DNA from 3 places in the Terrabacter ginsenosidimutans genome. Region 3 is predicted to be linked to each of the others. Evidence: predicted binding sites of a transcription regulator. Region 3 holds the regulator's gene; each other region holds the start of a gene.
What was found. Region 3 encodes HrcA, which represses chaperone genes, less so after heat shock. Its sites were predicted from a motif close to TTNGCACTCGNNNNNNNCGAGTGCNAA; they were not measured.
Positions count from the first base shown of each region.

Region 1: the regulator HrcA is predicted to act here: its motif matches at 1,606-1,632, upstream of groL (chaperonin GroEL).
Region 2: the regulator HrcA is predicted to act here: its motif matches at 9,753-9,779, upstream of groES (co-chaperone GroES).

Region 1 is NZ_BAABDC010000001.1:198,084-202,113, forward strand. It holds gene groL (chaperonin GroEL) at 1-1,485, opposite strand, end outside; gene ABD831_RS01015 (HIT family protein) at 1,709-2,134, opposite strand; gene ABD831_RS01020 (hypothetical protein) at 2,179-2,712, opposite strand; gene ABD831_RS01025 (MBL fold metallo-hydrolase) at 2,817-3,713, shown strand.
Region 2 is NZ_BAABDC010000005.1:205,928-219,034, reverse strand. It holds gene alr (alanine racemase) at 1-383, shown strand, start outside; gene ABD831_RS16025 (alpha/beta fold hydrolase) at 380-1,630, shown strand; gene tsaE (tRNA (adenosine(37)-N6)-threonylcarbamoyltransferase complex ATPase subunit type 1 TsaE) at 1,636-2,100, shown strand; gene tsaB (tRNA (adenosine(37)-N6)-threonylcarbamoyltransferase complex dimerization subunit type 1 TsaB) at 2,200-2,913, shown strand; gene rimI (ribosomal protein S18-alanine N-acetyltransferase) at 2,910-3,416, shown strand; gene tsaD (tRNA (adenosine(37)-N6)-threonylcarbamoyltransferase complex transferase subunit TsaD) at 3,413-4,459, shown strand; gene ABD831_RS16000 (glycoside hydrolase family 3 N-terminal domain-containing protein) at 4,528-5,832, opposite strand; gene ABD831_RS15995 (nucleoside hydrolase) at 5,910-6,896, shown strand; gene ABD831_RS15990 (PfkB family carbohydrate kinase) at 6,896-7,729, shown strand; gene ABD831_RS15985 (SRPBCC family protein) at 7,815-8,303, shown strand; gene ABD831_RS15980 (class I SAM-dependent methyltransferase) at 8,414-9,655, opposite strand; gene groES (co-chaperone GroES) at 9,932-10,228, shown strand; gene groL (chaperonin GroEL) at 10,355-11,968, shown strand; gene ABD831_RS15965 (WhiB family transcriptional regulator) at 12,170-12,457, opposite strand; gene ABD831_RS15960 (sigma-70 family RNA polymerase sigma factor) at 12,841-13,107, shown strand, end outside.
Region 3 is NZ_BAABDC010000002.1:603,342-616,448, reverse strand. It holds gene ABD831_RS08825 (16S rRNA (uracil(1498)-N(3))-methyltransferase) at 1-262, opposite strand, end outside; gene dnaJ (molecular chaperone DnaJ) at 281-1,414, opposite strand; gene hrcA (heat-inducible transcriptional repressor HrcA) at 1,494-2,537, opposite strand; gene ABD831_RS08810 (DUF3097 domain-containing protein) at 2,795-3,679, shown strand; gene ABD831_RS08805 (CHAP domain-containing protein) at 3,688-5,394, opposite strand; gene ABD831_RS08800 (aldehyde dehydrogenase family protein) at 5,541-7,037, opposite strand; gene hemW (radical SAM family heme chaperone HemW) at 7,062-8,297, opposite strand; gene ABD831_RS08790 (peptidylprolyl isomerase) at 8,353-9,081, shown strand; gene ABD831_RS08785 (MFS transporter) at 9,098-10,360, opposite strand; gene ABD831_RS08780 (tyrosine-protein phosphatase) at 10,457-11,296, shown strand; gene lepA (translation elongation factor 4) at 11,356-13,107, opposite strand, start outside.

The sequences.
Region 1 (4,030 bases), on a different contig from region 3:
CTTGACCGGGTCGATGATGCCGGCGGCCAGCAGGTCGACGTACTCACCCGTGGCGGCGTTGAGACCGTGCCCGGCCTGCAGGCCGCGCACCTTCTCCGCGACGACTCCACCCTCGAGACCGGCGTTGATCGCGATCTGCTTGAGCGGGGCCTCGGTTGCGACGCGCACGATGTTGGCGCCGGTCGCCTCGTCACCCTCGAGCACGAGCTCGTCGAGCGCCTTGGCGGCCTGGATGAGAGCGACGCCACCACCGGCGACGATGCCCTCCTCGACGGCAGCCTTCGCGTTGCGGACGGCGTCCTCGATGCGGTGCTTGCGCTCCTTGAGCTCGACCTCGGTGGCCGCGCCCGCCTTGATGACGGCGACGCCACCGGCGAGCTTGGCGAGGCGCTCCTGGAGCTTCTCGCGGTCGTAGTCGGAGTCCGACTTCTCGATCTCGGCCTTGATCTGGGCGATGCGGCCCTCGATCTGCGAGCGGTCCTCGGCGTCCTCGACGATGGTCGTCTCGTCCTTGGTGACGACGACCTTGCGAGCGCGGCCGAGCAGGTCGAGGGTGGCGTTCTCGAGCTTGAGACCGACCTCCTCGGAGATGACCTGACCACCGGTGAGGATGGCGATGTCGGTGAGCATGGCCTTGCGGCGGTCGCCGAAGCCCGGAGCCTTGACGGCGACGGACTTGAACGTGCCCTTGATCTTGTTCACGACGAGCGTCGCGAGGGCCTCGCCCTCGATGTCCTCGGCGATGATCAGCAGCGGCTTGCCGGACTGCATGACCTTCTCGAGCAGCGGGACGAGGTCCTTGATGCTGCCGATCTTGGAGTTCGCGACGAGCACGTAGGCGTCGTCGAGGACGGCCTCCATGCGCTCGGTGTCGGTGACGAAGTACGCGGAGATGTAGCCCTTGTCGAAGCGCATACCCTCCGTCATCTCCAGCTCGAGGCCCATGGTGTTGGAGTCCTCGACGGTGATGACACCTTCCTTGCCGACCTTGTCCATCGCCTCGGCGATGAGGCCACCGATCTCCTCGTCGGCCGCCGAGATGCTGGCGGTCGAGGCGATCTGCTCCTTGGTCTCGATCTCCTTGGCCTGCTCGAGCAGGCGGGCGGTGACGGCCTCGACGGCCTTCTCGATGCCGCGCTTGAGGGCCATCGGGTTGGCGCCGGCGGCCACGTTGCGCAGGCCTTCCTTCACCATGGCCTGGGCGAGCACGGTCGCCGTCGTCGTGCCGTCACCGGCGACGTCGTCGGTCTTCTTGGCAACTTCCTTGACGAGCTCCGCGCCGATCTTCTCGTACGGGTCGTCGAGCTCGATCTCCTTGGCGATCGAGACGCCGTCGTTGGTGATCGTGGGGGCTCCCCACTTCTTCTCCAGGACGACGTTCCGGCCCTTCGGGCCGAGGGTGACGCGGACTGCGTCGGCGAGGATGTTCATGCCCCGCTCGAGACCGCGGCGTGCCTCTTCGTCAAAAGCAATGGTCTTGGCCATTCGGGTGGTTCCTCCCACACGAAACGTTGGTGGTGGACCGCATGACGCCCGCGACGGACGGGACCGGTCTCCCCAGCTTCAGGTAGCTGCGGACCCAGCCCCTCGGCATACGGCCCATTTCTGTCACTCCCACTGGGAGAGTGCTAACGCCATTATTGGCACTCTCGGGGTGAGAGTGCAAACGTTCGGCACGCTCTGGTCGTGCGTATGCCGTGTGCTCGGCTCAGGCGCCCGGTGCCGGCGCGAGCGCACCTGCGATGCGCGCGGCATACTCCACCGACTCCTGCTCGGACGCGTACTTCGTGCGCGGCCAGAAGAAGCCGCGCAGCCCGTCGCCCTTGGTGCGCGGAACGACGTGGACGTGCAGGTGCGGGACCGACTGGCTCACGACGTTGTTCATCGCGACGAAGCTGCCCTGCGCACCGAGGGACTCCACGACGGCGGCGGCGAGGCGCTGGGCCGCGCCGAGCAGCGTGGCGTGCAGCTCGGCGGGCAGGTCGAGCAGGGTGTCGACGTGCTGCCGCGGCACGAGGAGCACGTGCCCCTTGAACACCGGGCGGCGGTCGAGGAAGGCGACGAGGTCCGGCTCGTCGAGCACGAGGTCGGCAGCAACGTCACCGGCGACGATCGAGCAGAAGACGCAGTCCATGGCGACAGGCTGCCATGAAGCGCCGACGAGCCGGCTCGTGCCGGCTAGTGACAGATGATGAGCAGGACGCAGCCGCCGCTGCTCGACGTGGGCGACGGGCTCGACGTGGGGCGGGGCTTCTTCGTCGACGTGGGCTTGGGCTTGGGCCCGGGGTTGTCGCGGGTCGGGCTGGGCGCCGCGGTCGAGGTGGGCGCGGGGGCCGTCGTGGCCTGGCTCGGGGACGGCGCCGGCGCCGTGACGGTGGGCACCGAGGAGGTCGGGGCGGAGGCGGGGTCGACGACGGCCGTGGCCGCGGGGCGGCTGCTCGTCCGACCGGCCGCGCCGGGGGTCCCGGTCGCGCTGGCTGGGTCGGAGGAGTCGGGCGAGCCCCAGCCGTCGTCGGTCGACGTGCTGGCCCAGTCGCCGCCGGGCAGGCCGGGGAACCCGCCGGAGGCCATCGCCTGCTCGCTCCAGCTGTCGCCCGACCAGTAGGCGACGGCGCCGGTGGTGAGCAGGGCCACGGCCGCGAGGACGGCGGCGACGACGAGCTTGCGTCGGGACTTCGAACCGTGCGTGGAGGAGCGGAACTCGGTCGACATGGGTCACCAACGTAGACGAACCCGACGTCTCGCGCCTGTTCGAGCCGTGGCCGCTACGGTGGATCCATGCCCGTCGAGACGTGGATCACACCACGGCAGTCCGCATGACCGCGCCTGCCGCCGGAGGCGCGCCGGGCCCGACCACGGGCGGGTTCGTCGAGGTCGCCGACCGCGTCTTCGTCGCCCGCTACCGCCAGTGGGACGTCAACGTCGGACTCGTCCTGGGGCGTCACGGGGCCGTCGTCGTCGACACCCGGGCCAGCGACGTCCAGGGCGCCCAGGTGCTCGACGACATCCGCCGCCTCGGCCGCGACATCGAGGTGCGCCACGTCGTCAGCTCGCACGTGCACTTCGACCACACCTTCGGCAACGCCGCGTTCGAGACGGCCATCGTGCACGCCCACGACAACGTCGGGCGCACCACCCAGACCGCCGCCGATCACATCAAGGCCGCCTTCCGCGCCGATCCCGGCGCCGGGCCGGAGTACGGCTACACCGAGCGCGATGCCGCCGAGGTCATGGCGACGGTCGTGCGCGGCCCGGACCGCACGTTCGGCTCCAACGCGACCATCGACCTCGGTGACCGCGTCGTCACGATGGCGTATGCCGGCCGCGGCCACACCGACGGCGACGTGGCCGTGCTCGTCCCCGACACCGAGGTGATGTTCCTCGGCGACCTCGTCGAGGAGAGCGCGCACCCGTCGTTCGGCCACGACTGCTGGCCGCTCGAGTGGGCCGACACCCTGAGCTCCCACCTCGTCCAGGTGTCGGAGAGCACGGTGGTCGTGCCGGGCCACGGCCGTCCGGTCGACGAGGCGTTCGTGACCCGGCAGCGCGACGAGATCGCCTCCGTCGCGGCGGTGATCCGCGAGCGCCGGCTCGGTGCGGCCTCGCTCGAGGAGGCGCTGCGCGACCCGGACCCGCGCCTGCCCTACCCGCTCGACCACCTCGAGTCCGCGATCCGCCGCGGCTGGGAGCACCTCACCCCGCCCGTCGCCTGACCTCGGCCGACTGCCCTGCCGATTGCGGTGGATCACCGGCGCCTGGTGCCGGACATCCACCGCACTCCCCTACTGCGCTCACCACGTCCCCGACCGCGCAGCGCGCCGAACACGCGGTTGCGGCGCCCGTCCACCCCCGGCTCCTGAGGAGGCGCACGACCGCGGTGGCCGTGCGACAGGGGTCCGTGACGTGGACCCAGCCCAGTCGGACCGTCACGTCCCCGGCTACGGCGGACTCGACGTCACGCTCGAGGTCGAGCCATCGCGCATCCGCCGTCCCGTGAACCAGCCGACCGTCCAGCTCGACGACCGCAGAC
Region 2 (13,107 bases), on a different contig from region 3:
CGCTCGTCAAGGCGCTCCCGGCCGGCCAGGGCATCAGCTACGGCCATGCGTACGTCCCCGAGGTCGACACGGTCGTCGGGCTCGTGCCGGCGGGCTACGCCGACGGCGTGCCGCGCAACGCGACCAACGTCGGGCCCCTCCTCGTAGACGGCCGCCGCACCACGATCGCCGGACGGGTCTGCATGGACCAGTTCGTCGTCGACCTGGGACCCGACTCGCAGGCCCGTGCCGGTGACGTCGTCACCCTCTTCGGCGGAGCGCCCGGTGAGCCGACGGCCCAGGACTGGGCCGACGCGACCGACACCATCAGCTACGAGATCGTCACGCGGATCGGCGCCCGGGTGCCCCGGCTCCACGTCGGCGCGCCGCGGGACGACGCATGAGCCCGCGTCGCAATCCGGTCCTCGGCATCGCCGCCGCCACCCTCGGTGTCGCGGCCGGTGTCGCGGCGGGCATCGCGGCGGACCGGGCCGGCAAGCACCGTGCCGCCATGGAGGCGCTCGAGACTCCCGAGCTGCTCGACATCACGCCCGACGAGGAGCACGTCGTGCTCACCGACGACGGCGTCCCGCTCCACGTCGAGATCGACCTCCCGACCGAGGCGGCCGCCCGCCAGGCCGCCGACGGCACCACGCGGCACAGCCGCCCGGACGAGCTGCCCACCGTCGTGCTGACGCACGGCTACTGCCTCAGCCTCCGCTGCTGGGTCTACCAGCGGCGGGCCCTCAAGGAGGCCGGCTACCGCGTCGTCAGCTGGGACCAGCGGGGCCACGGTCGCTCGGGTCGTGGCGAGAAGGACAGCTACACGATCGACCGCCTCGGACACGACCTCCACACCGTCATCGACGAGCTCGTGCCGGAGGGGGACATCGTGCTCGTCGGGCACTCGATGGGTGGCATGACGATGCTCGCCCTCGGCGAGCACGAGCCGCAGTTCGTCATCGAGCGCGTCGTCGGGGCCGCCTTCGTGGCCACGAGCCCCGGCGGGATCATGCTCGCCAACGGTGGCCGTGTCGCCACCTTCGGGCGGCAGATGCTCGAGCGGCTTGGGCCCGGCGTGCTCGGACCGCTCAGCAACCGGCCCGAGCTGTTCACCCGCATCCGCCGGGTCGGGCGCGACATCGAGCACTTCATGGTCGAGCAGAACTCGTTCGCCTCGCCCGTGCCGCGCTCGGTCGTGCGCTACACGTCCGACATCCTGCTCGGCACACCGCTCGACGTCGTCAACGACTACCTCCAGACCTTCGACGGCTTCGACAAGCGGCCCGCGCTGCTCGAGTTCCGGCACGCCGTGGTCCTCGTCTTCAACGGTCGTGACGACATCCTGACGCCCCCGTCGCACAGCGAGCTCATCGTCGAGGGCATCCCCGGCGCCGAGCACATCGTCGTCAACGACGCCGGGCACGTCATCATGCTCGAGCACCCCGACCTGCTCAACGCCCACCTCGTCCAGCTCGTCGACCAGTCGGCGCGGGCGCGGGCCGAGCAGATCGAGGTCGACAAGCAGCCGCGGGTGCGCCGGATCGTCACCGACGTCGCCAAGAACCGCCGTCAGCGACGCCTCGAAAAGGAAGCCGCCGAGCTGGCCCGCGCCCGCCGCGGCAAGCAGACCCGCACCAAGGGGGCGTGACCGGCATGGAGCGCGAGGTGCGGTGGGCGACCACCGACGACACGCAGGACTTCGGCCGCCGGCTCGGCTCACTCCTGCGCGGGGGCGACGTGCTCGTCCTCACCGGGGACCTCGGCGCCGGCAAGACGACCCTGACCCAGGGCATCGCCGAAGGGCTGGGGGTGCGCGGCCCGATCACGTCGCCGACCTTCGTCATCGCCCGGGTGCACCCGTCGCTCGTCGGCGGCCCCGCCCTGGTCCACGTCGACGCCTACCGGCTGGGCAGCGCCATCGAGCTCGACGACCTCGACCTCGACGCCGACCTCGATGCCAGTGTGACCGTCGTCGAGTGGGGCGCCGGCCTCGCCGAGCAGCTGAGCGAGAGCCGCCTCGAGCTCAACCTCACCGGCGACGACGTCCGCACCGCCCATCTCGTCGGGGTCGGCGACCGCTGGGACGACGTCCTCGACGCGCTCGCGCCCGTCGGCTGACGCCACGCGCCCACGAGGACGGCCACGTTCACAGGCCGGACACACGGCATACGACCTCGGGTTCGGGGACCCCGTGCGTGCTCGGATAGCCTGACCGACGTGCTCCTGCTCGCGATCGACACCTCCACGACCGCCATCACCGTCGCCCTGCACGACGGCGCTTCGGTCGTCGCGGAGTCCACGACCCTCGACGCACGCGCACATGCGGAGCACCTCGCGCCGAACATCCGCGCGGCACTCGCCTCCGCCGGGGCCGAGCCCGGTGACGTCACCGACGTGGTCGTCGGCATCGGTCCCGGACCCTTCACCGGGCTGCGGGTCGGCATCGTCACCGGTCGCACCTTCGCCTTCGCCCTCGGTCTGCCCGTGCGTGGCCTGACGAGCCTCGACGCCATCGCCCACGAGGCGTGGCTGGGCGGTCGCCGCGGCGACCTGCTCGTCGCGACGGACGCCCGCCGCAAGGAGGTGTATGCCGCGACGTACGTCCTCGACGACGCGCGCGCCTGCCGCGTGGGCGAGCCCGTCGTGTCGCGTGCCGCCGACCTGCCCCCCGGGGTGCGTGGCCTGTCCACCGCCGGACGCGGGCCGTCGCTCTACGCCGAGGCGCTGCCGGGAGCGGTGGCGCCCCTCGACGTCAGCGGGGGAGCGTTGGCCGACCTCGCGGCCCGTCGTCTCCGCGAGGGCTCGGCGTCACCGGCGGTCGGGCTGCAGTGGGTCGACCCGGGCCACGGCTTCGACGGCCTGGAGCCCCTCTACCTCCGACGACCCGACGTCGCGCCCGCCCCGCCGTCGGCGAAGTCGACGCTGGGATGACCGTGGCACAGCCGCAGACACACCCACCGCGCCCTCCGGGGGAGGTCCTGCTGCGCGACCTCGAGTGGACCGACCTCGCCCACCTCGCCGGGCTCGAGCAGCAGCTCTTCGCGGACGACGCGTGGTCCGAGGCCACCTGGTGGAGCGAGCTCGCCGGACGACCTCGTCGTGACTACGTCGTCGCGACGACCTCCGACGGGACGATCGCGGGGTACGCCGGCCTCGACCTCTCGGGAGACGTCGCCGACGTCATGACCATCGCCACGACGCCCGGCCACCAGGGGCGCGGCACCGGCCGCCTGCTGCTCGGCGAGCTCGTCCGCCGTGCCACGGCGCACGGCGTCGACGCGGTGCTCCTCGAGGTGCGGGCCGACAACGACGCGGCACGCCGCCTCTACGACCGGGCCGGTTTCGAGGTCATCTCGGTGCGCCGCCGCTACTACCAACCAGGCGACGTGGACGCGCTCGTCATGCGCCTGATCGTCACGAAGGGAGACGCATGATCGACGAGCCCCTCGTCCTCGGCATCGAGACGTCCTGCGACGAGACCGGAGTGGGCATCGTCCGCGGGCAGACGCTGCTCGTCGACACCGTCGCGAGCAGCGTCGAGGAGCACGCGCGCTTCGGCGGCGTCGTCCCCGAGGTCGCGAGCCGAGCCCACCTCGAGGCGATGGTGCCGACCATCGAGCGCGCCTGCCGCGAGGCCGGCGTGCAGCTGCGCGACCTCGACGCGATCTCGGTCACCTCCGGCCCGGGTCTGGCCGGTGCGCTCCTCGTCGGGGTCGCCTCGGCGAAGGCCCTGGCGCTGGCCCTCGGCAAGCCCATCTACGGCGTCAACCACCTCGCCTCGCACGTCGCCGTCGACATCGTCGAGCACGGCCCGCTGCCCGAGCCGACCATGGCGATGCTGGTGTCGGGTGGTCACTCCTCGCTGCTCCTCGTGCCCGACGTGACCAACGACGTGCGCTCGCTCGGCGCGACGATGGACGACGCCGCGGGCGAGGCCTTCGACAAGGTCGCCCGCGTCCTCGGCCTACCCTTCCCCGGTGGTCCGCACGTGGATCGCGCTGCGCGAGAAGGCAACCGGATCGCCATCGACTTTCCTCGCGGCCTCACGACGGGCCGCGACATGGAGCGGCACCGCTTCGACTTCTCCTTCTCGGGCCTCAAGACCGCCGTCGCGCGCTGGGTCGAGACCCGTCAGCGGGCCGGCGAGAACGTGCCCGTCGCGGACGTCGCCGCGAGCTTCCAGGAGGCCGTCGTCGACGTGCTGACCCGCAAGGCCCTGCTCGCCTGCAGGGAGCACGACGTCGACCACCTGCTCATCGGAGGCGGTGTCGCAGCGAACTCCCGGTTGCGTGCGCTGGCCCAGGAGCGGTGCGACAAGGCCGGGGTGACCCTGCGTGTCCCGCGGCCCGGTCTGTGCACCGACAACGGGGCCATGGTCGCGGCGCTGGGGGCGCAGATGGTGGCCAAGGGGCGCGAGCCGAGCGACCTCGGGCTTCCTACGGACTCGTCCATGCCGGTCACGCTCGTCCAGGCTTAGCCTCACGCCCGCTGGGCTGGCTCCGTCGGGCACCCGACCGCCCACCCGGCGGCCGCGGTGTGCCTCGGTCAGCGGCAGTGGGCGAGGCCCATTCTCAGCTTGAGGTCGACGACCCTCGTGGCGGCGGTCTGGACCTCCTTCGCGAAGACGGGGTCCTGCTTCATCTTCCTCGTCATGGCGTCGTGCATGGCGGGAACCGTGCTCGGACGCGCGGTGAGGGTGATGTCGCCGCCGGCCTGGATGAAGCGGGTGGCGCGCTCGCCGACCGGCACCGCGGCCACGGCCCTGGCGGCGCCCACGTCGTCGGTGATGACGACCCCGTCGTAGGAGAGCCGGTCGCGGAGCAGGTCCGTGACGATCGGTCTCGAGAAGACGGCGTTGGTGCCCGGGTCGATGCGGCTGTAGATCGCGGAGCCGACCATGACGAGCTCCACCCCGTCCTGGATGCCGGTCCGGAACGGCTCGAGGTAGGGGTCGTCGACCGTCGTCGTCCGGTCGGTGATGCCGCGCGCCGTGACGTCGGTGTTGCCGGTGATGCGCCCGATGCCGGGGAAGTGCTTGACGGTGGAGGCGACGCCGCCCGCGCGCATGCCGGCGATGAAGGCACCCACCATCCGAGACACCCGCTCCGGGTCGCTCGAGAACTGACGGTCGTACTGCCCGATGGGGCCGTTGGCGCGACCGATCGACGTCGGCACGGTGTCGGCCACCGGGGCGAGGTTGACGTTGATGCCCGCCGTGCGCAGCTGGTTCGCCCAGCGGGTCGCGTCGGCGGTCAGCCCGCTCGGCGAGCCCTGGTCCTGGACGCGAGCGGACGGCATACGACTGAAGCCCTCGCCGCGCAGCTGCTGCACGGCACCGCCCTCCTGGTCGGCGGCGACGAGCAGTCCGAGGCCCGCGGTGTCCTCCGCCGACGCGAGGGCGGCCAGGTGTCGGGTCGTCACGCGCACCCGATCGGTGCCACCGGTCCACCCGCCGAGCAGGATGACCCCGCCGAGGTGGCGCCGGGCCACGAGCGCGTCGAGGCTCGTGCGGCTCGCACCGCTGTCGAGGCCGACCATGAGCAGCTGACCGGCGCGTTCGTCCGAGTCCATGCCCGAGACGATCGTGGGGGCGCACGAGGAGGGCGTGGCGGGCTGGGTCGCCGTCGTGGTGGGGGAGCCCGTGGTCGACGGGGTCGCGCTCGTGGGGGGAACCGAGGTCGGGACGGACGAGGCCGACGTGGAGCCGGACGGGGTCGTCGCCACCGCCGAGGCGGACGGCCCGGCGGCGGGCGGCGACGACGAGCAGGCGGCCGCGACCGCCGTCACGGCAGCCGCCACGACCGCCCAGCTCATGGTGGGCGGGCGGCGTCGGCTCGAGCTCTGGCGCATCGTTCGAGCCTATCCCGGCCGGACCCACGTCCTCTGCGTCGACGTGCGGGTGCGCGCCCAACAGGTACGTTGCCGCTGTGACGACCCATCCCACTCCCGTCGTGCTCGACGTCGACACCGGCGTCGACGACGCGTGCGCGCTGCTCCTCGCTGCGCTGCACCCCGCCCTCGACCTGCGCGCCGTCTCCTGTGTCGGCGGCAACGCGCCCGTCGACGACGTCGTGCGCAACACGCTCCTCGTCCTCCAGACCGCCGGTCGCGCCGACGTGCCCGTCGCCCGGGGAGCCGAACGCCCCCTGCTCGAGGCGCCGCACGATGCGCGGCACGTGCACGGCGACGACGGCATGGCCGACCTCGGCTGGGGGCCGGCCGCCGCGACCGTCGACCCGCGCCACGCCGTCGAGATGCTCCGCGACATCTGCCGCGAGGCCGCAGAGGCCGACCGCCCCGTCACGCTCGTGCCGCTCGCGCCGCTGACCAACATCGCGCTGCTGCTGCGCACGTATCCCGCTGCGGCACAGGGCATCTCGGAGATCATCTTCATGGGCGGGGCGGCCCACGTCGGCAACGCGACCGCCTCGGCCGAGTTCAACGTCTTCCACGACCCCGAGGCTGCGGCCATCACGCTCGACGCCGCCGCCGACCTCGGCATCCCGGTGACGATGTACGGCCTCGACGTCTTCTACGAGCCCGTCATCACGCCAGAGGCGGCCGCGGAGCTGGTGGCAGTGGGGGGTCGTGGCCCGGCCGAGCTCGGCGGGCGCCTCATGGACTTCCAGCGCGAGCGACTGGGCGGCGATGCCACGATCGGCGACGCGGGTGCCGTCTGTGCCGTCATCGACCGGGCGGCACTGCGCACCGAGACGCTGCCGCTCCGGGTCGAGCTCGCGGGCTCGTGGTCCCGGGGGCGCACCATCGTCGACCGCCGCGGCTGGAGCGGGGCCATCGAGCGCGACCCCCACGGCGAGGCGCCGGTCCGTGTCGAGGTCGCGCTCGATGTCGACGGCGAGCGCTACGCGCGGCTGTGGCGCGACACGCTGCTCGGCCGGACGGGGGAACCCTGATGGGCCGGGTCGCGGTGCTCGGCTCGCTCAACGTCGACGTCGTGACCCTCGTCGAGCGGCACCCGTCACCGGGCGAGACGGTGCTCGGGCAGGCCGCGGGCAGGTTCGCCGGGGGCAAGGGTGGCAACCAGGCCGCGGGAGCGGCGCGTGCCGGAACGAGCCACGTGCAGATGCTCGCCCGGGTCGGGACGGACGAGGCGGGCGCCGCCTACGTCGAGCGCCTCGCCGCCCTGGGCATCGACGCGTCGCCCGTCTCGACGAGCCGCACGGCTCCGACCGGGACCGCCCTCATCACCGTCGACGAGCAGGGCGAGAACTCGATCGTCGTCATCGCGGGCGCCAACGGTGAGCCGGACCCGTCGCTCGCCCACGAGGCGGGTCGCCTCGAGCCGGGTGACGTGTTGCTCTGCTCGCTCGAGGTCGACCTCGGCACCGTCGCCGACGCGGCCCGCGCCGCCCACGCAGCGGGTGCCCGCGTCGTCATCAACCTGGCCCCCTATGCCGCCCTCCCGCCCGACGTCATCGCGCTGGCGGACCCGGTCGTGGTCAACGAGTCGGAGATGCGTCAGCTCGCCGACTCCGACCTCCTGCCCCAGTCGCTGCTCGTGACCTTCGGGGCAGCCGGTGCGCGGTGGGGGACCGAGGGGGTCGACGGCATACCCGTTCCGACGGCGCAGGTGGGTGACACGGTCGGGGCCGGGGACGCGTTCTGCGGGGCGCTCGCTGCGGCGCTCGCGGACGGCGCGGGCCCTCGGGCGGCGCTCGAGGCGGCCAACGAGGCCGGGGCGGCCGCCGTGCGCTGGGTGGGTGCTCAGCCCGACGCCGCGCTCTGACGTCTCTCGCTGTGTACCTTGTAGGGTACGTAACCAAAAGGGTACTCTGACGCCAGAGACCCGAGATGCGACGACAGGAGCCAGGATGAGCGAGCTGACGCAGGTGCTGGGCCGGATCGAGCGGGACGGTGACGTGGTCGCCGTCGTCTTCGACCGGCACTATGCGACGACCCCCGACGACCTCTGGCAGGCCTGCACCGACCCCGAGCGCCTGGCCCGCTGGTTCGCGCCCGTGACGGGTGACCTGCGACCCGGCGGACGCTTCACCATCCACTTCGACGACGCCGACACCCCGCAGTGCCGGATCGTGACGTGTGAGCCGACGACCCGGCTCGTCTGGGAGTGGCCCATCCGCGACGTCGCGACCGTCGTCACCGCCGACGTGACGGCCGACGGTGAGGGCTCGCGCCTCGTCCTGCGCCACGAGCGGCTGACGTCGACGCAGGTGGCGGGGTATGCCGCGGGCTGGGACACCTACGTGCGCTCACTCGAGGCCCACGTCGCAGGCCTGCCCGGGCCCGACTGGGACGTCACGTGGAGCGCCCTGCACGAGCTGTATGCCGTCACCTCCTGAGCGTTCGTGCTCGGTGACCCGGGCTCGGTCCGGCGACCTGCTCTCCCAGCGGTGACAGGTCGCCGGACCCAGCCGGCGATGCCGCACCCGACGCAGACCGTCGACCCGGGTCAGGCGGGCGTCACGACGAGAGCGACCTGGCTGCCGCCCACACGCGTGAGCACGAGGGTCGCCTCCGAGCCCCCCTTGCCGCGCCCGGTCATCTTCAGCTGGCGCCGGAGCAGGTCCGCGTCGAGCGTGACGCCGCGCTTCTTGATCGTCACCCGGTCGTGGCCGTGGTCGCGCAGCCAGCGCGCCAGGTGCTTCGTCGACAGCGGCATCGCCTCGACCACCCGGAAGCGGCGGGCCCACGGCAGCTCACGCGGCCGGCCGCTCGTCACGTAGCCGACCCCGGTGGCGAGCTCGGCACCGTCGACCGCGGCGACGAGTGCCCCCGTCAGGCCGGCCCGGATGATCGCGCGGTCCGGCTCGTAGAGCCACTCGCCGACGTCGTTGATCGACGTCAGCCCCGGCTGGAGGCCGCCGTCGAACGCATCGTCCTCGGTGACGACCGACGTCGAGGACTCGGTGCAGACGGCGGCGGTGCGTCCGGACGTCGCAACGAGCGGCCCCCACCAGACGGCGCACTCGAGCACCTCGCCGTGCCAGGACGTCCACTGCGCCTCGGCGCCGCGAGGCACCGAGCCGTGGGGGAAGGCGGGGGAGAGCTTGGCGCCGGTCGCCGGGACCTGCTCGGCGAAGGCCAGCACCTGCGACCACGACGGCGAGATCGCGTCGAGCGAGAAGACGCGCTTGGTGCGGCCGCTGATGTCGGCGACGCCGGTGACGCGCCGGGCCGGGTCGAGCCACAGTCCCAAGTGGCGTCGGCCTTCCCCCTGCGGCAGCTGGACGTCCTCGGCGAGCGCGTGCGTGACCCGCGCGGACGGCCAGTGGCGCAGGTTGACGGCCGCGATGCGTGCCGTCGTGTCGTCGGCGTCGACGGCGTGGACGGTGAGGTCGAGTCCGGCGAACGCCATGGCGTCGGAGCCGAGCCCGCACCCGAGGTCGTAGACGTCCCGGACCCCGGCAGCGGCGTAGCGGTGGGCGTGCCTCGCGGCGATCGCCAGACGTGTTGCCTGCTCGAGCCCGTCGGGGGTGAAGAGCATCCCGGCGGCGAAGTCGCCGAACTTCGCAGCGCCGCGCGCTCGCAGCCGCGACTGGGTCATCGCGGCTGCGACGAGGTCCGGCGCGAAGCCGGCCTCGCGCAGGCGGCCCTGCAGGTGCAGCGACCCGCTCTCGTCGTAGGGCGGCAGCGACTGGAGCAGCGCCCAGCCCTCGCCCGCGGACAGGCGGTCGACCATCGCGGCATCCATGGCCTCATCCTCGCAGTCGCCGGCCCGGCAACCGCCGGTGCGGGCCGTTCGGAGTGCCCGGGGACGCAGAGCCGCTGGCCCTGCGAGCACCCGAGTATTGGCACTCGACTTGACCGAGTGCTAACCGCAAACCTAGATTTCTTCTTGTTGGCACTCTCGACCTGAAAGTGCCAGCGCCCTCATCGAGGGAGGTCGACCCCCGCGACGGCGGCCAGCCTCGAAGAGCCCACAGTCCGTAGTCATTCTTTCGACTGTCCCGAAGGGAAGGTCACCACCGTGTCGGTTGCCATCAAGCCGCTCGAAGACCGCATCGTCGTCAAGTCCCTCGAGGCCGAGCAGACCACTGCCTCCGGCCTCGTCATCCCGGACACGGCCAAGGAGAAGCCGCAGGAGGGCGAGGTCCTCGCTGTCGGCCCCGGCCGCTTCAACGACAACGGCACCGAGCGCGTCCCGCTCGACGTCAAGGTCGGCGACAAGGTCATCTACAGCAAGTACGGCGGCACCGAGGTCAAGTACGGCGGCGAGGAGTACCTCATCCTCTCCGCGCGCGACGTCCTCGCCATCGTCGGCTGAATCAGCCGTATGCCGTGAACGCACCCCGGTGAGCCCCGCTGGGGTCTCGCCGGGGTGCGTCTCGTTTGACCCGGGTCTGCCCGGAATCCCTAAGCACCGCAACGCAATCCGAGCCAAAGGAACATCATGGCCAAGCAGCTGGAGTTCGACGACTCCGCACGCAAGTCGCTCGAGCGCGGCGTCAACGCGCTCGCCAACGCCGTCAAGGTGACGCTCGGCCCGAAGGGTCGCAACGTCGTCATCGACAAGAAGTGGGGCGCCCCCACGATCACGAACGACGGCGTGACCATCGCCCGCGAGATCGAGCTCGAGGACCCGTACGAGAACCTCGGCGCCCAGCTCGCCAAGGAGGTCGCGACCAAGACCAACGACGTCGCCGGTGACGGCACGACGACCGCGACCGTGCTCGCCCAGGCCATGGTCAAGGAGGGCCTGCGCAACGTCGCCGCCGGTGCCGCTCCCGCCGCGCTCAAGCGCGGCATGGACAAGGCTGTCACCGCAGTCAACGACCGCCTCCTCGAGAACGCCCGCGAGGTCGACGGCAAGGACGAGATCGCCTCCGTCGCCACGCTCTCGGCCCAGGACGCCACCCTCGGTGGCCTCATCGGCGAGGCGTTCGACAAGGTCGGCAAGGACGGCGTCATCACCGTCGAGGAGTCCTCGACGACGGCGACCGAGCTCGAGTTCACCGAGGGCATGCAGTTCGACAAGGGCTACCTCTCGGCCTACTTCGTCACCGACACCGAGCGCATGGAGACCGTCCTCGAGGACGCCTACATCCTCATCAACCAGGGCAAGATCTCCTCGGTCGCCGAGATCCTCCCCGTGCTCGAGAAGGTCGTGCAGTCGGGCAAGCCGCTGCTCATCATCGCCGAGGACGTCGACGGCGAGGCCCTCTCGACGCTCGTCGTCAACAAGATCCGCGGCACCTTCAACGTCGCGGCCGTCAAGGCCCCCGGCTTCGGCGACCGCCGCAAGGCCATGCTCCAGGACATCGCCATCCTCACCGGTGGCCAGGTCATCGCGCCCGAGGTCGGGCTGAGCCTCGACCAGGCCGACCTGACCGTCCTCGGCCAGGCCCGCCGCGTCGTCCTCACCAAGGACAACACGACGATCATCGACGGCAACGGCGAGGAGGGCGAGGTCTCCGGCCGCGTCCACCAGATCAAGGCCGAGATCGAGCGCACCGACTCCGACTGGGACCGCGAGAAGCTCCAGGAGCGTCTCGCCAAGCTCGCCGGCGGCGTCTGCGTCATCAAGGTCGGCGCGCACACCGAGGTCGAGCTCAAGGAGAAGAAGCACCGCATCGAGGACGCGATCTCCGCGACGCGGGCCGCGATCGAGGAGGGCATCGTCGCCGGTGGCGGCACCGCCCTCATCCACGCCGCCTCGGCCATCGACGCCCTCGAGCTGACCGGCGACGAGGCCACGGGCGCGTCCATCGTGCGCAAGGCCGTCGCCGAGCCGCTGCGCTGGATCGCCGAGAACGCCGGCCTGCAGGGCTACGTCGTCACGTCCAAGGTGGCCGAGCTGCCCCTCGGCCAGGGCCTCAACGCGGCCACGGGCGAGTACGGCGACCTCATCGCCGCCGGCGTCATCGACCCGGTCAAGGTCACCCGTTCGGCGCTGCGCAACGCCGAGTCCATCGCGTCGATGATCCTCACGACCGACACGCTCGTCGTCGACAAGCCCGAGGACGAGCCCGAGGCCGGCGGCCACGGTCACGGCCACGGCCACTGAGGTCACCTGACGAACCGCACCACACGGCATACGACAGGGGTCGCCTGAGGGCGCCCCGGTCGTTGCCGGACATACGGCGAGGGCCGCTCCCCGATGGGGAGCGGCCCTCGCTGCTGCTCGACCTCCGCGACCCCGTCGTGTCTCGCGGTGGGCCGAGGGGCTTCGCGCCGCCGGCGACGTGTGCCGGCGGCCGTCAGGGACTCAGGAGGCCTGCTGGATGCCGTCGTAGAGCACCTCGCGCTCGGACTCCGTCAGCCCGCCCCACACGCCGTAGGGCTCGCGGACCTCGAGGGCGTGCGAGCGGCACTGCGTCAGCACAGGGCACGCGTCGCACACGGCCTTGGCCTGCGCGTCTCGGTTGCGGCGGCGAGGTCCACGCTCGCCCTCGGGGTGGAAGAAGACCTCGGGGCTGACGCCTCTGCAGGCCCCGTCCAGCTGCCAGTCCCAGAGGTCGGCAACCGGTCCGGGTAGGCGGGTGATCTCGGCCATGAACTCGTCTCTCGGTGGGGCGGGGTTGCCGCCGTGTCGTACCGGCCCGTTCGGTGCACGACATCTGGTGCGGGACCGCGGAATCGACGCTAACCGCGCCCCCGATCACGGATAAAGAGCGGAATCTTAAGGACTTGTTCAAGAATTGCCATCTGGATGGCATGCTCGTCCTCGAAGGGAGTTGCGGGCGTCGCGCTCGTCCCGGGAGGCGCCATCGCCCACTAGCATGGGTGCGCTCCGGGCCAACCCGACCAGCTCGACCGGGGCGCAGACGACGGCGTCACCAGCACAGACGACAGTTCGGGGGGACGACGACTCTCATGGGTCTTGGGTGGTCCACACACACCGGCGTAACGCCGGGTGGTGTTGGTGCGATGGAGCGGATGGACGCTCCATCGCTTCGTGAGCTTGCGGCGCTCGCCGCGCGTGACTCCAACGCGCGCGACGTGCTGCTGGCCCGCGTCAGGGACATGGCCCTGCGGTACTCCCGCGTCCGCCTCGGCCGCTTCGGCGCCGAGGACACGGCCCAGGACGTCGCTCAGGAGGTGTGCATGGCTGTCGTGACCGCCCTGCCGACCTACGAGGAGCGTGGCCTGCCCTTCGAGGCCTTCGTCTACACGATCACCTCTCGCAAGCTCGCCGACGCCCAG
Region 3 (13,107 bases):
CCTGGACGAGGACGAGCCTCGGGGCAGGCTCCGGCTCCTCGGTCACGTCGAGCACCCGACCTCGCACCCATGAACGGTCGACATCGGTCGCCTCGAGCAGGACGCGGCGGCCGGCTCCGTCGGCCACGAAGTAGTGCTCGCCCGCTCGGAGGCGGACCACGGCGGCAGCGTGGCGGCCCTCGTCGCCGTCGAGCAGCAGCGACGACCCCACGACGGCCCCAGCCACAGCGGTCGGGTCGCCCAGGAAGAGCTGGTGCGTCACCGGGCGCTCACGTGCTGCTCACTTCTCCTTGAAGGCGTCGCGCAGCTTGCCGAACAGGCCCTTGTTGGCCGGCTGCAGACGCCCCTCGGGACGCTCCTCGCCGCGGAGCGCGGCGAACTGGCGCAGCAGCTCCTGCTGCTCCTCGGTCAGCCGCGTCGGGGTCTGCACCGTGGCGTGGACGAGCAGGTCGCCCCGACCACCGTGGCGCAGGTGGGTGACGCCGAGACCGCGCAGCGTCAGCACGTCACCGCTCTGCGTGCCGGCCTTGATCTCGAGGTCCTGCATGCCGTCGAACGTGGAGAGCTTGAAGCTCGTGCCGAGCGCGGCCGCAGCCATGGGCAGCTCGACGCTGCAGTGCAGGTCGTCGCCCCGGCGCGTGTAGGTCTCGTGGTTGACGACGCGGATCTCGACGTAGAGGTCGGCCTTGGGGCCGTTGCCGGGCCCGACCTCACCCTCACCGGTCAGCTGGATGCGCGTGCCGGTGTCGACACCCGCCGGCACCTTGAGCTTGAGCGAGCGGCGCGTGCGGACGCGTCCGTCGCCCGAGCAGTCGTGGCAGGGGTCGGTCAGCGTCGAGCCGAAGCCCTGGCAGTTGACGCACGGTCGGGAGGTCATGACCTGGCCGAGGAAGCTGCGCTGGATCTGCTGGACCTCGCCGGCGCCCTTGCAGATCGGGCAGGTCTGGCGACCCGTGCCCGGCTCGGCGCCGTCACCCTCGCAGCGGATGCAGCCGACCGCGGTGTCGAGCGTCAGCTCCTCCTCCGAGCCGAAGACGGCCTTGGAGAGGTCGATGTCGAGGCGCACGAGTGCGTCCTGCCCACGCTGGACGCGCGAGCGCGGGCCGCGCGTGCCGGCCTGGGCACCTGCCCCGAAGAAGGCGTCCATGACGTCGCTGAACGAGAACCCCTGTCCTGCACCGAAGCCGGCGCCTCCGCCCGTCGCGAACGGGTCGGCGCCCATGTCGAAGGACTGGCGCTTCTGCGGGTCGGAGAGCACGTCGTAGGCCTGCGAGACGCGCTTGAACTCCTCTTCGGCGTCGGCACCGGAGTTGACGTCCGGGTGCAGCTTGCGGGCGAGTCGACGGTAGGCCTTCTTGATCTCCTCCTGGCTCGCATCGCGCGAGACACCGAGGACGGCGTAGTAGTCGTTCAAGCTGGGATTCCTTTTGGTACGTGGTGCTTTCGGTTCCGGTGCGGCGGTGCGCCGGCGGACTGGCCGAGGTGGTGCGGGGTCAGGTGGCCTGGTTCTCGTCGAGGATCTCGGTGACGTAGCGCGCGACGGCGCGGACCGATGCCATCGTCGTGGGGTAGTCCATGCGGGTCGGGCCGAGCACCCCGAGGCTCGCCACCCGCTCGGAGCCGGAGCCGTAACCCATCGACACGAGCGAGGTCGACTGCAGCCCGGTCACGGGGTTCTCGGAGCCGATGCGCACCGAGACGAGCTCGGGGTCGTCGCCCAGCTGGCCGAGCAGGCGCAACAGGGTCACGTGCTCCTCGAGGGCCTCGAGGATGGGGCCGATGGAGCGGGGGAAGTCGCTGCCGGCGCGAGCGAGGTTCGCCTGTCCGGCCAGGACGACGCGCTCCTCGCGCTCTTCGACGAGCGCGTCGCCGAGCGCCGAGACGACGGCCTCCAGGGCGGCGCGGTCGGCGCCGTCGGCCTCACCGACGAGGCGGCGCAACCGGGTCGCAGCGACCGTGAACGGCACGCCCGCGGCCACCTCGTTGATGCGCGACCGGATCGAGGCGACGAGAGCCTCACCGGTGGGGTCGGCCAGCACGCGTCCGGTGTCGACGACCCGCTGCTCGACGCGGCCCGTGTTGACGATGAGGACGATCATCAGGTGCGAGGAGCCCATCGGGACGAGCTCGATGTGCCGCACCGTCGACCGGGTCAGGGACGGGTACTGCACCACGGCGACCTGTCGCGTCAGGCTCGCGAGCAGGCGCACCGTCCGGTCGACGACGTCGTCGAGGTCGACGGCGCCCTGCAGGAACTGCCCGATGGCGCGGCGCTCGCCCTGCCCGAGGGGCTTGACGGCACTGAGCCGGTCGACGAACACGCGGTAGCCCGCATCGGTGGGCACTCGGCCCGCCGACGTGTGCGGCGCATGGATGAGTCCCTCCTCCTCGAGCAGGGCCATGTCGTTGCGCACCGTCGCCGCGCTCACCCCGAGGTGGTGGCGCTCGACGAGCGCCTTGCTCCCGACCGGCTCGGAGGTCTGGACGTAGTCCTGCACGATCGCGCGCAGCACCATCAGCCTGCGGTCCTCGCTCATCGTCCCTCCTTCACGGGTCCGGGATCGGGTCTGGCACTCTCGATCGACGAGTGCCAAGTCTACGTCGTGCCCCGCGGATCTCCGATTTCATCCAACCGTATGCGCCGTCGCACCCTCCCCGACGGGGCTGCACGCGCGTCGGTCACCCGTCACCGCGGCGCCGCACCCCGTGGCACGCGTGGCACCCCTGTGGGACCCGCGCGGCACCCGCGTGGCATCCGTGCGTCGGCCCGAGACGCGGCATACCCTCGCTAGTCGTGTCCCCCAACGATCGCTACGGATCAGACGTGCTCAACGGCGACTGGCGTGCCCCGAGGCGCGGCCGGTCCACCCCCACCCCGGCCGAGCCCGACCTCGTCGTCGAGGAGGTCGAGACGGGCTGGGTCGGCGCCGTCGTCCGCGTCGAGAAGGCCGGCGGGATGCACGTCGTGCACCTCGAGGACCGCCGCGGGCGCACCAAGGCCTTCCCCCTCGGCCCCGGCTTCCTCGTCGACGGGGCGCCGGTCACGCTCACTCCCCCGCAGGCTGCCGCGGGAGCCGCCCTCGCCGAGGCGCGGCGCGCGGCCTCCCGGACCGCGAGCGGCTCCGTGGCCGTCGAGGGCGCCCGCGCCCGAGTGGCGAGCGGCTCGCGGATCTACGTCGAGGGCCGGCACGACGCCGAGCTCGTCGAGAAGGTCTGGGGCGACGACCTGCGGGTCGAGGGCGTCGTCGTCGAGCTGATGGACGGTGTCGACGACCTGGCCGGGATCATCGCCGAGTTCCAGCCCGGCCCGGGGCGGCGGCTGGGCGTCCTCGTCGACCACCTCGTGCCCGGCACAAAGGAGGCGCGCATCGTCGCCCAGGCCCAGGCACTCCCGGGCCTGAGCCGGCACGTCCGGATCCTCGGCCACCCCTACGTCGACGTGTGGCAGTCCGTGCGCCCCGAGCGGCTCGGCTGGCAGCAGTGGCCGGTCATCCCCCGCGGCACGTCCTGGAAGCACGGCATCTGCGCCGAGCTCGGCTGGGCCCACGCGAGCCAGGCCGACATCGCCCACGCCTGGAAACGCATCCTCGGGACGGTTCGCTCCTACGCGGACCTCGAGCCGACGCTCCTCGCGAGCGTCGAGGAGCTCATCGACTTCGTCACCGAGCCCGGGTCGTAGCCCCCGACCTAGCGGCTGAGGTAGCCCTGGACGTCCGCGACGACCTGGGTGGACGCGAAGACGTAGAGGTCGACGTAGCCGTCGGCGCTCGGTGCGACGACCGCGGTGTTGGCCATGGTCTGGCCCGCGACGTAGTTGATGTTCGAGGTCGTGGGCCGGCTCGTCCCCGAGGGGTATGCCGTGAGGTAGCCCGGCGCCTGGGGCCCCGTCACGACGACGGTCAGCACCACGGCCTTGACCCCGGTCGACGGCACGCCACCGCGCCCTGTCACCTTGAGGCGCTGCACGCTGCCCGCGGCGAGCGCGCCGGTCGACGCGGCGCCGGTGCCGTTCCTCGTGTCGAGGAGCCGGGCCGGCGTCAGGCCGTCGTAGTCGGCCCCGGACGGGTACCAGCCGACGACGTCGGCGACGACGTCGGTGGCCGCCGAGGTGCGGATGCTCACCCGGCCGTTGCTGCCGACCTTGGCGACGACGAGTCCGGAGACGGACGACCCCGTCGAGAAGTTGAGCGAGGACGAGTTCGGCATCGTGGTGCCCGTCGGCCAGACCGCGAGGTTGCCGTCCTTGGTCGGTCGCGCGGCAGTGACGTTGAGCAGCACGGAGTCGACACCCGAGGTCGGGACCACCGCGCTGCCCGTGACCGCGAGGTCGATGCGGCCACCCGGCACGAGTCGGCCCGTCGGCGCGCCCAGACCCGAACGGGTGTCGAGGATGCGCGTCGGCGTCGTCGTGGACAGGTTGCCGAAGGCGGGGTACCACCCGACGACGTCGACCAGGACGTCGGTGCGCTGGCTGACCTTGAGTCGGATGCGACCGTCGCTGCCGACGCCGACCACTGCCTGGTTGGCCACGGTGGCCCCGGCGTCGTAGTTGAGGGTGGACGAGGCGGCCGGCGAGCTGCCCGACGGGTAGGTCAGCAGCCAGCCCGCCGCCTGCGGACGCACGGCCGTGACGTTGACGACGACGGCTCCCACGGCAGTCTTCGGCAGCCCGGCGCGGCCGCCGACGAGGATGCTCGTGTCGCTGCCCGCCGCGAGCGGACCGCTGGCCCCGAGCGAGCTGCGGGTGTCGACGATCCGGGTCGGGGTCACCGGGCGGTAGGTCGGGTAGTCGGCCGGCGCGGCGACCTTCGGGCCCTGGTCGTCGAGGTGGATGAAGCCTGCGGGCCAGAGGCCGCCCGAGCGGGTGATCGAGCGCCACCGGAAGTCGCCGCCCCAGTTGTCCTCGGAGACGAGGATCTGGTTCGCCGAGACGACCTTCTCGACGTAGGCGATGTGGCCGGTGCTCGAGAACGACGTCCCCCACCAGGCCACCGAGCCCACGGCGGGCGCGTCGTCGGTCTGCGTCGCGAACGCGGAACCCCAGTTGTAGGCGTTGCCGGACAGCTGGGTGGGCCGCTTGTTCGGCAGCCCGTTGGTCACGAGGCGGTAGGCCACGTAGTTGGTGCAGTTGTGGCCGGTCGACTGGCTCCAGTAGCTCGTGGTGCTGTGGTCCGGGTAGCCCGCGTTGGAGTAGCCGGCCTTGGCACACGCGTCGTAGCCCGTGCACAGGACGGTCCACTCGGAGGACCGGGCCGGGCCGGCCAGCCCCACGGCAGCGAGGAGCACGACGAGAGCACTGACCAGCACCGTGACGGCTCGACCGGGTCGACGCCGGGACGAGAGCGGGGGGAGGCCGGAGGCCGGACGCGCCTGGTCGTGGGTGGCCGAAGGCATGTGTGTCTCCCGTGATCGCCGTGGGGTGCACCCCGCAATCTAGGACAATCACACCGGGAAATGACTCCATTCCCAAAAATCCCATGCGACACGAGCGTGACTTCCGCGCCATCTGGTCACACGTGTGCTAATGACACCGCTGTCATTCACCCTGGAGGCGGCGACGTCCGGCGACGCCGCCCGGGGACGGCGACCCGCCTGATCACCTGCTCCTTGGCCGACGAGAAGGGCGGGCGCACCCAGACGGTCAGGTCCGGGCGGGTGGGGAGCGAGAAGACCGACTTCGCGTGCGAGAAGAGCTCGACGGACCGCTCGCCGTGGTAGGCGCCGGTGCCGCTGGGGCCGACGCCGCCGAAGGGGAGCCCGGGCACGGCGAGGTGGGCCAGGGGGACGTTGAAGGCCAGCGCGCCCGAGGACGTGTCGCGCTCGAACCGTCGCCGCACCACGTCGGAGGTGGTGAAGACGTAGAGCGCGAGCGGCTTGTCCCGACGGTTGACGAAGTCGACGGCCGCGTCGAGGCCGTCGACCGCAACCAGCGGCAGGAGAGGACCGAAGATCTCGTCACGCATGACGAGCTCCTGCGGGTCGTCCGCGTCCACCACGTCGACGACGGTCGGCTCGAGGTAGCGGGTGGACGCGTCGGAACGGCCGCCGCTGACGACGCGCGCCGGGTCGATGAGCGCGGTGAGGCGGTCGAAGTGCCGGGAGCCGATGATGCGCCCGTAGTCCGGTGACGTGGAGGGGTCCGGGCCGAAGGCTGCGCGGATCGCCTCGACGAGCAGGGGCTTGAGCGCCTCCAGGGTGGGACGGCTCGCGATGACGTAGTCCGGCGCCACGCAGGTCTGGCCGGCGTTGGTGAACTTGCCCCACACGAGGCGCTGCGCCGTGACGCGCAGGTCGGCGTCGTCGGCGACGTAGGCCGGCGACTTGCCGCCGAGCTCCAACGTCACCGGGGTCAGGTGGCGGGTGGCGGCCTCGAGGACGATCCTGCCGACCACGCCGTTGCCGGTGTAGAAGATGTGGTCGAACCGCTGGGCGAGCAGCTCGGTCGTCTCGGGGACGGCCCCCTCGACGACGTGCACCGCGGACGTGTCGAGGTACATCGGGAGCAGTCGCGCCAGCAGCGCCGACGTGGCCGGGGCGACCTCGCTCGGCTTGAGGACGACGGCGTTGCCGGCAGCGAGGGCGCCGACGAGCGGCGCCAGGCACAGCTGCACGGGGTAGTTCCAGGGCGCGATGACGAGCACGACTCCGAGCGGTTCGCGCACGATCTTGGCGCGACCCGGGGCCAGCGAGAGCGGCACCCGGACCCGACGCGGCGCCGTCCACGCGCGCAGGTGGCGCAGCGTGTGGTCGATCTCGCGCACGACGAAGCCGGTCTCGGTGACCCATGCCTCGGTCGCGCTCTTGCCCAGGTCGGCGTGCAGGGCGGCGGCGACCTCGTGCTCGTGCTCCACGAGGAGCGTCCGGAGCGCCCGCAGCTGGGACACCCGCCACTGCCGCGGCTTGGTCACACCGCCGTCGAAGGCCCGTCGCGCGGCAGCCACCACGTCGGCCGGCGACGCGCGACGTGTCGTCCCACCGCCCGTGGGCGGGCGGCTCGTCTGGGTGGTGGGGGTCGTCGTCGACACGGTCTCGCTCATGGCGCCCTTCTTCGTCGGTGCCCCTCAGGCGGCGAGGAGCCGGTGCACCACGGTGTCCGCGAGCAGACGCCCGCGCCGGGTCAGGACGAGCCGGGAGTCCCGCAGGGCAGCCACCCCGTCCACGAGCCCGTCGGCGATGAGGCCGGCCACGGCAGTGCGTCCCGATCCTCGCAGATCCGAGACCGGCAGCCCCTGCACGAGACGTGTGCCGAGCAGCACACGCTCGTCGTAGCGCTGGTCGTCCGTCAAGGTCTCACGCGCCTGGGCAGGAGAGAGTCCCGCCCCCAGCCGGGCGGCATATGCACTGGGGTGCTTGACGTTCCACCAGCGGACGCCCCCGACGTGGCTGTGCGCGCCCGGCCCGACACCCCACCAGTTGGTGCCGGCCCAGTACGCGACGTTGTGCCGGCACCGCTGCCGCTCGGAGCGGGCCCAGTTGCTCACCTCGTACCACCCGAAACCCGCGGCGGACAGCATCTCGTCCGCGAGCTCGTACTTGTCGGCCTCGTCGTCGTCCTCCGGTGCCGGCACGACACCCCGGCGCACCTGCGCGGCGAGCTTGGTGCCGTCCTCGACGACGAGGGCATAGGCAGAGACGTGGTCAGGCTCCAGCGCGATGGCCGCCTCGAGACTGCGCCGCCAGTCCTCGAGCGACTCCCCCGGCGTGCCGTAGATGAGGTCGACGCTCACCTGCATGCCGGCGGCCCGCGTGGCTGCCACGGCCCGCGCGACGTTGTCCGGGTCGTGCGTGCGCTCGAGGGTGCGCAGCACGTGCGGCACGGCCGACTGCATTCCCACGGAGACGCGCGTGAAGCCGCCGTCCGCCAGCTCCTGCAGCGACTGCGGGGTCACGGAGTCCGGGTTGGCCTCCGTCGTGACCTCCGCGTCCGGCGCCAGTCCGAATCGCTTGCGTATGCCGTCCAGCACCGCCACGAGGTCGCCCGACCTCAACATGGTGGGAGTGCCTCCACCGACGAAGACCGTTGACACGGCGGGGGCTTCGTCGCCGAGGACCGCGCGGGCGAGGTCGAGCTCGCGCACGGCCGCGTCGGCATAGGTGTCGATGCCGATGCTGGCACCGGGACCACCGAGCTCGGTCAGGGTGTAGGTGTTGAAGTCGCAGTAGCCGCAGCGCACCGTGCAGAAGGGCACGTGGACGTAGATGCCGAGGTCGGTCTGCGACACGTCCGCGAGGGCTGCTGGAGGCAGCTCACCCGTGGCGGGCGCGGGGTCGCCGTCGGGGAGGGCGGAGGGCGGCATACCTCCATTGTCCCAGCCCGGCAGGGGTGTCCCGTCCACGTCGTACGCTGCCCTCATGGCGGATGCGCAGCCGTCGCGCCGCAGGCCGCTGCGGCCCATCGTGGCCGCGGTGCTCATCATGGTCTGCCTCGCAGCCGTGGCGTGGCTCGTCGGGCTCACCCAGCCGCAAGGGGGACAGGGAGTCGCGACGGCGCCGGCGTCCCTGGTGACGTGTGCACCTCCCCCGCCCGCGCCGACGAGCCATCCCACGTTCACGTCGCCACCGCCTCCGTCCGTCGCCGCCGACTCTGCGTGGACCGCCGTCCTGCACACGACCTGCGGGGACCTCACGCTGCTCCTCGACGGCGGGCGTGCCCCGAGGAGCGTCGCCTCCTTCGTCACGCTGGCCCGCGCGGGCTACTGGACCGACAGCGTCTGCCACCGGCTCACCACGCGGCCCGCGCCGACCGCGTTCCTGCAGTGCGGCGACCCGACCGGGCGCAGCACCGCCGACCCGGGCTACGACCTGCCCCTCGAGAACGTCCCTGCCGGCGTCACCTACCGGGTGGGTGACGTCGGGGTGGCCCGCGGTGACGGCTTCCCCAGCACGTCCGGAGAGTTCTTCATCGTCCACCGGGACTTCACGGTCTCGCCGGGTGCTCCGGTCTACTCGCTCGTGGGGCGGGTCACCTCGGGCCTGGACATCGTGCAGCACATCGCGCGCATCGGCGGTGAGGACTTCAGGTCCGACGGGCCACCCTTCCAGTCGATCAGCATCCTGACCGTCGAGGTGCGGCGGCGGTGACCGCTCCCCCGAGCCCTCAGCCCGAGTGCGTCGTGACGCCGTAGCGGGCCCGCGAGGCCAGGGCCCAGCGCGCTGCCGGCACCGACACGAGCGCGATGACGACCATGAAGGCGGCCAGGATGAGCCAGCCCGTCTCACCGAGGTCGACGCAGAAGTAGGTGACGACCGGCGGGGCGACGACGGCGAGGACGCTGAAGCCGAGCCCGGCGAAGCCCTGGTACTGCCCCTGCCGCTCGTGCGGCGCGAGCCCCATCTGCAGTCCCCACTGCCCCCCGGAGCCGATCATCTCGCCGACGACGTGGACGAGGGAGCCCGCCACGAGGGCCCCGATCGCGAGCCACCTGCTGCCCCGGTCGGCGAAGGCGACGATGGCGAATCCTCCTGCGATCCACCAGGCCCCGCGCACGAGCGCCCGCGCCCCGGCCTCGACGGAGTCGGCGCGACGGGACAGTCGCACCTGGAAGAGCGCGACGGCGGCGGTGTTGAGGATCAGCAGGATCGCGACCATGACGGTGGGAGCGGCGGTGCGCGCGGAGACGTAGAGCGCGAGCCCGAGCTCCATGACGAAGAAGTGCAGCGAGAACAGGCCGGTGATGACGGTGATGACGACGTAGGGCCAGTCGCGGACGACGGCGAGCCGCGGCTCACCCGCCGGGCGTGCGTGCGGTGCGATGTCGGGCAGCCGGGTCGTGTTCCACGCGGCGAAGCCGGTGAAGACGGCGTTGAGGACGAAGACGGAGACGTAGGCCCAGCGCTCGTCGATGATGAGGGCCGCTCCCCCGAAGACCGACCCCAGCCCGAGTGCGGTGTTGGTGACGGCCCGCAGGTAGGCCTTGAAGAGCACGCCGCGCCCGCCCGTGGCGAGCTGGGCGATGACGCCCTGGTTGACCGCTCCGGCGCCCCGCTCGAAGAAGGCGAGGACGCCGAGCAGGAGGGCGAGCGCCCACGGGGTCGTGGCGAGGACCGGCGGCGCGCTGAAGATCGCGGCGCCGACCATGAAGGCGGTGAGCACCCGTCGGGGGCCACGAGTGTCACCGAGGTGGCCCGCGGGCACCTGCATGACGATGCCCACAACGGCCGAGACCGACATCGCCAGGGCGACCTCGGTGGCGCTGAAGCCGACCTGGCGGGTGAAGAAGAGGGCGCTCGTCGTCAGGACGGCGCCGGCCCCGAAACGGTTGGCGAACGACCCGAGCGCGAGGATGCGCAGGTCGCGGTCGACCGGGACTCCTCGGCGGGTCAGGGGAGGGGCCAGCGGTGGGGTGGTGCTCGACGTCACGGCTCGTCCTTCTCGTCCAATTGTCTCTCGATGTCAAGATATCCGACGGTAGCCACATCCCCGCAACCCGTTATCCCGTTCGCATAGGCTGACCGGGTGTACCTCCCCAACTGGATCGAGCTCGACGGCGTCGTCAACATGCGTGACCTCGGAGGCCTGGCGACTGCCGCAGGCGACACCGTGCGCCCGCGCCGCCTGCTTCGCTCGGACAACCTCCAGGACCTCTCCCCCGAGGCCGTCGACGCCCTCGTGACCCGGTACGGCGTCACCGACATCGTCGACCTGCGCACCCACGTCGAGCTCGCCAAGGAGGGCGACGGGCCGCTACGGGCCGTCGCCGGCATCACCCACCACCACCACACGCTCTATCGCGAGGACACCGACGAGTCGGGCATCCCGGCCGCCGAGAGGGCCCTGCCGTGGGAGACGGACGAGCGGCGCGAGCTGGCGGCTGCGAAGCGTGAGGCCGACCAGGATCCCAACCAGAACCACGACCAGGCGCACGACCGGTTCTGGTCGGAGCACTACCTCTCCTACCTCGCGAGCCGTCCCGACTCGGTCGTGGCCGCGCTCGACGCCATCGCCTCGAGCGAGGGCGCTGCGGTCGTGCACTGCGCTGCAGGCAAGGACCGCACCGGCACCGTCGTGGGCCTCGCCCTCAAGGTCGTCGACGTGCCCGACGAGCTCGTCATCGCCGACTTCGCGGCGTCGGCGCAGCGGGTGGCCGCCATCATGGACCGCCTGCGGGCTCGTCCGGCCTACGCGGCCAACCTCCAGGACAAGACCGTCGCGCAGCAGTCACCCACGACCGACACGATGCGCCTGCTCCTCGGGGCGCTCGACGAGCGGCACGGCGGCGTGCACGGCTGGCTCCGCACGCAGGGCTGGACCCCCGCGGACACCGAACGGATGCGCCACAAGCTCCTGGCCGACTGACGGATCGCCGACTGACGAGTCCCCGCCACCGTGGCAGGTACCGCGGACGGCGTCGAGCGCTACTTCTTCGTCTTGCCCGAGTCGCCGTCGCTCGAGAGGGCAGCGACGAAGGCCTCCTGCGGCACCTCGACCCGTCCGACCATCTTCATGCGCTTCTTGCCCTCCTTCTGCTTCTCGAGGAGCTTGCGCTTGCGGCTGATGTCGCCGCCGTAGCACTTGGCCAGCACGTCCTTGCGGATGGCGCGGATGTTCTCGCGGGCGATGATGCGCGAGCCGATGGCGGCCTGGATCGGAACCTCGAACTGCTGACGCGGGATGAGGTCCTTGAGCTTGCTCGCCATCATGACGCCGTAGGCGTAGGCCTTGTCCTTGTGGACGATGGCCGAGAAGGCGTCGACGGTCTCGCCCTGGAGCAGGATCTCGACCTTGACGAGGTCGGCCACCTGCTCACCGTCGGGCTCGTAGTCGAGCGAGGCGTAGCCGCGCGTGCGGGACTTCAGCTGGTCGAAGAAGTCGAAGACGATCTCGGCGAGGGGCAGCGTGTACCGCATCTCGACGCGGTCCTCGGAGAGGTAGTCCATTCCACGCAGGTTGCCGCGCTTCTGCTGGCACAGCTCCATGATCGCGCCGACGAACTCCGAGGGCGCGAGGATCGTGGCGCGCACGATCGGCTCGCTCACCTCGCGGATCTTGCCGTCGGGGTACTCGCTCGGGTTGGTCACGTGCACGGCCTTGCCGTCGTCCATCGTGACGTCGTAGACCACGTTGGGCTGGGTCGAGATGAGGTCGAGGTCGAACTCGCGCTCGAGCCGCTCACGGACGATCTCGAGGTGCAGCAGCCCCAGGAAGCCGACGCGGAAGCCGAAACCGAGCGCCGCGGACGTCTCGGGCTCGTAGACGAGTGCGGCGTCGTTGAGCTTGAGCCTGTCTAGCGCGTCGCGCAGGTCGGGGTAGTCGGAGCCGTCGATGGGATAGAGACCCGAGAAGACCATCGGCTTCGGGTCGCGGTAGCCGCCGAGGTCCTTCGTCGCCGGCTTGCTGGCGTTGGTCACGGTGTCACCGACGCGCGACTGGCGCACGTCCTTGACGCCGGTGATGAGGTAGCCGACCTCACCGACGCCGAGGCCCTTGCCGGGGACCGGCTCCGGGCTGATGACGCCGATCTCGAGCAGCTCGTGGGTCGCCCGCGTCGACATCATGACGATCTTCTCGCGCGGGCTGAGGTTGCCGTCGACGACGCGGACGTAGGTCACGACACCGCGGTAGGTGTCGTAGACCGAGTCGAAGATCATGGCGCGGGCCGGGGCGTCCGGGTCACCCACAGGGGCCGGCAGGGTGCCGACGATCTTGTCGAGCAGCGGCTCGACGCCCGCGCCCGTCTTGCCGGAGACCTGGAGACAGTCCTCGGGCTCGCAGCCGATGAGCTTGGCCAGCTCCTCGGCGTACTTCTCGGGCTGGGCGGCCGGCAGGTCGATCTTGTTGAGGACCGGGATGATCGTGAGGTCGTTCTCCATCGCGAGGTAGAGGTTCGCGAGGGTCTGCGCCTCTATGCCCTGGGCAGCGTCGACGAGGAGCACCGCGCCCTCGCAGGCGGCGAGCGACCGGGAGACCTCGTAGGTGAAGTCGACGTGACCCGGCGTGTCGATCATGTTGAGGGCATACGTCGTGCCGTCGAGCTCCCACGGCATGCGCACGGCCTGGCTCTTGATCGTGATCCCGCGCTCGCGCTCGATGTCCATGCGGTCGAGGTACTGCGCGCGCATCGCGCGCGCGTCGACGACGCCGGTCAGCTGCAGCATGCGGTCGGCCAG